Regions from separate parts of the Leclercia sp. W6 genome, predicted to be linked through region 2. Evidence: predicted binding sites of a transcription regulator. Region 2 holds the regulator's gene; the other holds the start of a gene.
What was found. Region 2 encodes PurR, which represses purine synthesis genes. Its sites were predicted from a motif close to CANGCAAACGTTTGCNTG; they were not measured.
Positions count from the first base shown of each region.

Region 1: a site for PurR is predicted at 1,794-1,811, ahead of glyA (serine hydroxymethyltransferase). Genes of this name have one in related genera too.

Region 1 covers NZ_CP031104.1:75,291-79,042, reverse strand. Annotated here, with positions in the region: gene DVA43_RS00425 (DoxX family protein) at 1-375, shown strand, start outside; gene glyA (serine hydroxymethyltransferase) at 424-1,677, opposite strand; gene hmpA (NO-inducible flavohemoprotein) at 1,982-3,172, shown strand; gene glnB (nitrogen regulatory protein P-II) at 3,259-3,597, opposite strand; gene glrR (two-component system response regulator GlrR) at 3,677-3,752, opposite strand, start outside.
Region 2 covers NZ_CP031104.1:1,600,641-1,604,392, forward strand. Annotated here, with positions in the region: gene DVA43_RS07810 (MFS transporter) at 27-1,193, opposite strand; gene DVA43_RS07815 (YnhF family membrane protein) at 1,358-1,447, opposite strand; gene purR (HTH-type transcriptional repressor PurR) at 1,744-2,769, shown strand; gene punR (DNA-binding transcriptional activator PunR) at 2,775-3,698, opposite strand.

The DNA of each region.
Region 1 (3,752 bases), 1.5 Mb from region 2:
CTGTTGATTGCCCGTCTCGCCCTTATCCTTCTGTTCATTATTTTCGGCGTGCCTAAAATGTTCGGTTTTGACGGCACGGTGCAGTATATGGTGAAGCTGGGCGCTCCAATGCCAATGCTGGCGGCCATTGTGGCGGTGATCATGGAAGTGCCCGCCGCCATTCTTATCGTGCTCGGCTTTTTTACCCGTCCACTGGCGGTGCTGTTTGTCTTTTATACGCTGGGAACAGCGTTGATTGGGCACCACTACTGGGATATGAGTGGCGATGCGGTGATGCCGAACATGATTAACTTCTTCAAGAACATCAGCATCGCTGGCGGATTCCTGCTGCTGGCGGTGGCAGGGCCGGGCGCTATCTCCATCGACCGGCGTTAGCCATAAAAAAAGGCCGCTTGCGCGGCCTTTTTGTTCTGCGAGGCAGACTTATGCGTAAACCGGGAAGCGGGCGCAGATTTCCAGCACTTTCGCTTTCACGCGTTCGATAACCGCTTCGTCGTTGATGTTGTCCAGCACGTCGCACATCCAGCCCGCCAGCTCTTTTACTTCCGCTTCTTTAAAGCCGCGGCGAGTGACAGCCGGAGAACCGATACGGATACCGGAGGTCACGAACGGGCTCTTCGGATCGTTTGGTACGCTGTTTTTGTTGACGGTGATGTTGGCGCGGCCCAGGGCAGCGTCAGCTTCTTTACCGGTCAGGTTTTTATCAACCAGATCCAGCAGGAACAGGTGGTTTTCAGTCCCGCCGGAAACCACTTTGTAACCGCGGTTCAGGAAGACTTCCACCATCGCTTTGGCGTTCTTAGCAACCTGCTGCTGGTAAACCTTGAACTCTGGCTCCATCGCCTCTTTCAGCGCCACGGCTTTTGCCGCGATAACGTGCATCAGCGGGCCGCCCTGCGCGCTTGGGAAGACGGCAGAGTTCAGTTTTTTGTACAGCTCTTCGTCGCCACTTTTCGCCAGGATCAGGCCGCCACGCGGACCGGCCAGGGTTTTGTGGGTAGTGGTGGTGACAACGTGGGCGTGTGGAACCGGGTTCGGGTAGACGCCTGCGGCGATCAGACCGGCAACGTGTGCCATGTCGACAAACAGGTATGCGCCGATGCTGTCTGCGATTTCACGCATTTTTGCCCAGTCAACAACACCGGAGTAGGCAGAGAAGCCACCGATGATCATCTTCGGTTTGTGCTCTTTGGCCTGCTTCTCCATGTCGGCGTAGTCAATTTTACCGGACTCATCGATACCGTAAGGGATGATGTTGTACAGTTTGCCGGAGAAGTTAACCGGGGAGCCGTGAGTCAGGTGGCCGCCCTGCGCCAGGTTCATACCCAGAACGGTATCGCCCGGCTGCAGCAGTGCGGTATAGACCGCGAAGTTAGCCTGAGAGCCAGAGTGCGGCTGCACGTTAGCGTAATCAGCGCCAAACAGCTCTTTAGCACGGTCGATTGCCAGCTGTTCAACCACATCGACATACTCGCAACCGCCGTAGTAGCGCTTGCCCGGGTAACCTTCAGCGTATTTGTTGGTCAGCTGAGAGCCCTGCGCCTGCATCACGCGCGGGCTGGTGTAGTTTTCGGAGGCGATCAGTTCGATGTGCTCTTCCTGACGTACTTTTTCCTGCTCCATAGCCTGCCACAGTTCGGCATCATAATCGGCAATGTTCATTTCACGCTTTAACATCCGCATCTCCTGACTCAGCTAACAAGTAAATTTTGGCCTGAAAAGGCAGTCCTGATGGACGACGGGCAACAGTATAACTGATTAGCAGAGTGATAACAGGTCTTGACAAAGGATTTTACGCAAACGTTTACCTACCCGCCACGCAAGGGTTTGAGGAATAGCGTCCTCGCCCTGCAAAAGGGAATTCTTTTCAGGTTTGTGATGCAGTTAATTCATGTTGCAAAGAACCATTTACAAAGCAGGGTTATTTTTTATAAGATGCATTCAAAATACACTATTAAAGTAACATTTGAAGGAAGCTGCTATGTTAGATGCCCAAACCATCGCTACCGTAAAAGCCACGATTCCTCTGCTGGTCGAAACGGGTCCTAAACTTACCGCCCATTTTTACGATCGTATGTTCGCGCATAACCCGGAGCTCAAAGAGATTTTTAACATGAGCAACCAGCGTAACGGCGATCAGCGCGAAGCGTTATTCAACGCCATCGCCGCCTACGCCAGCAACATCGAGAACCTGCCGGCCCTGCTGCCAGCAGTGGAAAAAATCGCTCAGAAACATACCAGCTTCCAGATCAAACCTGAGCAGTACAATATTGTTGGCACCCACCTGCTGGCGACCCTGGACGAAATGTTCAGCCCGGGCCAGGAAGTGCTGGACGCCTGGGGCAAAGCCTACGGCGTGCTGGCGAATGTGTTCATCAACCGTGAAGCGCAGATCTACAGCGAAAACGCCAGTAAGACCGGCGGCTGGGAAGGTACCCGCGCCTTCCGTATCGTGGAAAAAACCCCGCGCAGCCAGCTTATCACCAGCTTTGAATTTGAACCCGTCGACGGCCAGCCGGTTGCCGATTACCAGCCGGGCCAGTACCTGGGCGTGTGGCTGAAGCCTGAAGGCTTCCCGCATCAGGAGATCCGCCAGTACTCCCTGACCCGCAAGCCAAACGGCAAAAGCTATCGCATTGCGGTAAAACGCGAGGAAGGCGGTCAGGTTTCGACGTGGCTGCACAACGAAGCCCGCGTGGGTGATGTGGTGCATCTGGCCGCGCCTGCAGGCGATTTCTTTATGGCCGTTGAGAGCAATACCCCGGTAACGCTGATCTCCGCCGGTGTCGGCCAGACTCCGATGCTGGCGATGCTGGACACCCTGGCGAAAGCGCAGCATAAGGCGCAGGTAAACTGGTTCCACGCCGCAGAGAATGGCGAAGTGCATGCGTTTTCTGATGAAGTGAAAAGCCTGGCTGCCGGTCTGCCGCACTTTACTGCCCATACCTGGTATCGCCTGCCGTCGGAGGACGACCGTGCCGCTGCCCGCTTCGACAGCGAAGGCCTGATGGCGTTAAGCCAGCATAAAGAACAGTTCCACGCCCCGGAGATGCAGTTCTACGTCTGTGGCCCGGTGGCCTTTATGCAGTATGCCGCCGCGCAGCTCCTGGAGCTGGGGGTGAATAAAGAGAACATTCACTACGAATGCTTCGGCCCGCATAAGGTGCTGTAATGCAAAAAGCCCCTCAGTAGAGGGGCTTTTTTTTGCCCGGCGGCGCTGCGCTTGCACGGGCCTACGGGATGTCAAACAACGGGTAATTAAATCGCTGCGTCGTCTTCTTCGCCGGTACGGATACGGATCACGCGCGCCACGTCAAAGACGAAGATTTTGCCATCACCAATTTTGCCGGTCTGCGCGGTGCGGATAATGGTATCCACGCAGATATCCACGATGTCATCCGACACCACGATTTCAATCTTCACCTTTGGCAGGAAATCGACCATGTATTCCGCGCCACGGTAGAGTTCGGTGTGGCCCTTCTGACGACCAAAGCCTTTCACCTCTGTCACCGTCATGCCGGTAATGCCGACTTCTGCCAGCGCTTCGCGTACATCATCCAGTTTGAAAGGTTTAATAATCGCATCAATCTTTTTCATGGTGGTCCTTAAACTTATGCCTGTCAGCTGCCTCGTAATCGGTTGCTCACAGTATCATATTCAGGCGGAATTTAGCGCATCACTCTTTAAAATCGTTTGCTTCCAGCTCATGGCGCGAGAGCAGCTTATAAAACTCGGTGCGGTTACGCCCCGCC
Region 2 (3,752 bases):
AAGGCCGGGCCTTCTGCTTTTTGGTGTTATTCGGCGGCGCAAACCGGTTCAGGTTGTTTTCTGTCGGCCATTAGCACCAGCAGAAGCCCCAGCGCGGCAATGATGGCCCCCATCACCGGAACAAAGCTGTACCCCAGCCCGCCGGAGATCACCGCACCACCTGCCGCCGCACCCAGCGCATTCCCCAGGTTAAACGCCCCAATATTGACGGAAGAGGACAACCCTGGCGCATCGCTTGCCACGCGCATCACGCGCATTTGCAGCGGCGGTACCACCGCAAAGGTCGCCATCCCCCAAACCACCATCGCGAACGCCGCCCCCACTTCATTACGTGCCAGCCACGGGATCGCCAACATAATCGCGATCAGCAGCATTAAAAAGCCTTTCAGGGTACCGCTTACGGAGCGGTCCGCCAGCTTGCCGCCCAGGAAGTTGCCGAGCGAGAAACCGACGCCAATCAGCACCAGCATCGCGGTAACAAAAACAGGTGTCGCCTGGTTAATGTCATGCAGAACGGGCGCAATGTAGGTATAGAGGGTGAACATCGCTCCGGCGCCCAGCACCGTGGTCAGCAAGGCGGAAAGCACCTGCGGGCGCATCAGCACTGCCAGCTCCTTGCGCACCTCCGGCTTTTCGCCCGCGCCGCCCGCTGGGAGGGAGAAGAAGAGCGCGACCATCGAGACCACGCCCAGAAGCGCCGTCGCCAGGAAGGACATCCGCCAGCCGATAGCTTCGCCCATCCACGTTGCGGCAGGTACGCCGCCAATATTGGCGATGGTGAGCCCCATAAACATGGTTGCTACGGCGCTGGCCTGTTTATGCTTCGGCACCACGCTTGCGGCGACCACCGACCCGAGGCCAAAGAAGGCGCCGTGATTAAGGCTGGTCAAAATACGCGACAGCATCAGGGTGGTGTAATCCGGGGAGAGCGCCGACAGCACGTTGCCGACGGTAAAAATCGCCATCAGGAAGATCAGCGCATTACGACGGCCGCGATGGGAAAGCAGCAAGGTCATCAGCGGCGCTCCTACCATTACCCCGATAGCGTAAGCACTGATTAACATGCCCGCAGCAGGAATAGAGACATCCACACCCCGGGCGATAACCGGTAGCAGTCCCATTGGAGAAAACTCGGTGGTGCCGATGCCAAATGCGCCAATGGCCAGGGCCAGCAGCGGAAAATTGATTTTCATACTTCAACTCCGGATACCGTGTCGTCAGGCGACACAGAACAATGAAGGCGAAAGCATGACATCAATCACAAAAAATGAGAAGTTAACAATTTGGCAAAAGATTTTTGCAGGAAGCGTAACAATAGCAGAAGGGAGACGAGGGAGCATGAGCTCCCTCACAAATATCAGTGCAGCGCAGCCGTCAGACCGCTGGCAACGATCAGACCCAGAACAATAACGGTGGTAATCAGCGAAAACTTAAGATCGGTACTCATCAATTTTTCTCCTTTTAATCACCCTACGAAGAGTGAGCTTGCTCATTTTTGCACAGTTCAGGGTAAAAATCTTGCTGGATTTAGAATGATATCGATTTTTACTCTTCCCCTTTTGGTCAAGATCAGCCAAAATTCCACGCTAAATTTATTAGCGTACCGGCCATTGACCCCCTCCTGACGTCCTGTGTCGTTTTCCCGGCGTACCGCAATTCAAATTGCGCAATTAGGGCGAGTGAAGGCAAACGTTTACCTATTGGTTTTTCAGGAGCTTAAGATATGGTCTGGAGTGACATCTGATGGCAACAATTAAAGACGTAGCGAAACGCGCAAACGTTTCCACTACAACCGTATCACATGTTATTAACAAAACCCGCTTTGTGGCGGAAGAGACGCGTAACAACGTCTGGGCAGCGATCAAAGAGCTGCACTATTCTCCGAGCGCCGTCGCCCGTAGTCTGAAGGTGAACCACACCAAATCGATCGGCCTGCTGGCGACCAGCAGCGAAGCCCCCTACTTCGCAGAAATTATTGAAGCGGTAGAGAAAAACTGCTTCCAGAAAGGTTACACCCTGATCCTCGGCAACGCCTGGAACAGCCTGGAGAAGCAGCGGGCCTATCTGTCGATGATGGCGCAAAAGCGCGTCGACGGCCTGCTGGTGATGTGCTCGGAATATCCGGAGCCGCTGCTGAAGATGCTGGAAGAGTATCGCAACATTCCGATGGTGGTGATGGACTGGGGCGAAGCGAAAGCCGACTTCACCGACTCGGTCATTGATAACGCCTTTGAAGGTGGCTACATGGCCGGACGTTATCTGATCGAACGCGGTCATCGCGATATCGGCGTCATCCCGGGGGCGCTGGAGCGCAACACCGGCGCCGGTCGTCTGGCCGGTTTTATGAAAGCGATGGAAGAGGCCTTAATCACGGTGCCAGAAAACTGGATCGTCCAGGGCGACTTTGAGCCGGAGTCCGGCTATCGCGCCATGCAGCAGATCCTCTCCCAGACGCCGCGTCCAACCGCTATTTTCTGCGGCGGGGATGTGATGGCGATGGGTGCCCTGTGTGCCGCTGACGAGATGGGGCTGCGCGTGCCGCAGGACGTTTCGCTGATCGGGTATGATAACGTGCGCAACGCCCGTTTCTTCACCCCGGCGCTGACCACCATCCACCAGCCAAAAGATTCGCTGGGCGAGACCGCCTTCAACATGCTGCTCGACCGTATCGTCAACAAACGTGAAGAGTCGCAGTCTATTGAAGTGCATCCGCGTTTGATCGAACGCCGCTCTGTCGCCGATGGCCCGTTCCGCGACTACCGCCGTTGATCCGCTCAGGGAGCCAGTACCTCTGGCTCCCGCAGCCACTCCCTGTTCATCGTTTCACTGTCCCCCAGATAATCCAGCAGCCACGCCAGCGCCGGTGACATGTCGTTTTGTTGCCAGGTGAGGCAGCAGGCCGCATCCGGGAAGGGGTTTTCCAGCGACAGCGCCACCCATTTGCCACTGTCTATCCACGGCCGGGCAAAATGGACCGGCACCATCCCCACGCACAGCCCGGCAGACAGGCAGGTCGCAGAGGATTCCCAGTCCGGGGTGACGATCCGCCGCTGGTTATCCAGCAGCCAGGTGATCCGTTTCGGCAGCGAGCGGGAGGTATCTTCCCGCACCAGCGACGGCCAGTTGCGCAGAGTGTCATCGCTGAGCGGGCCGGGAAGCGCGGCCAGCGGATGGTGGCTGGCCACCACGCAGACCCAGCTTAGCATCCCCATATCGCGAAACGCGTAGCGTCCCCCCACCGGTATCGCCTGGGTCGCGCCGATCGCCATCTCCACCCTGCCGTCCGCCAGCGCATCCCAGACACCGTTAAAGACCTCCTGGGAGACGCGCAGCTCAACGTCAGCGAAGTGGCGATAAAAGTCGACAATCATCTGACGGGTGCGCTCGGGACGTACAATGTTATCCACCGCAATGGAGATATGCCCGCGCCAGCCGTTGGCGATCTGCTGACACTGTTCGCGGGTGATCTGCATTTTTTTGATAACAGAGCGCCCCTCCTTCAGAAACCACAGCCCGGCAGGCGTCAGCTCCACATCACGGTGACGCCGTTCAAACAGCGGCACCGCCAGCCACTCCTCAAGCTGACGCACCGTATAGCTGATGGCTGACGGGACGCGATGTAACTCCTGCGCTGCGCCGCTGAAGCTGCCGTTACGCGCAACGGCATCCACCACTTCAAGGGAATATTCTGACCACATTTTCTGCCTGCAAAAAATTTGAATGCAACCGCCAAATATTAGCGTTTCACAAGC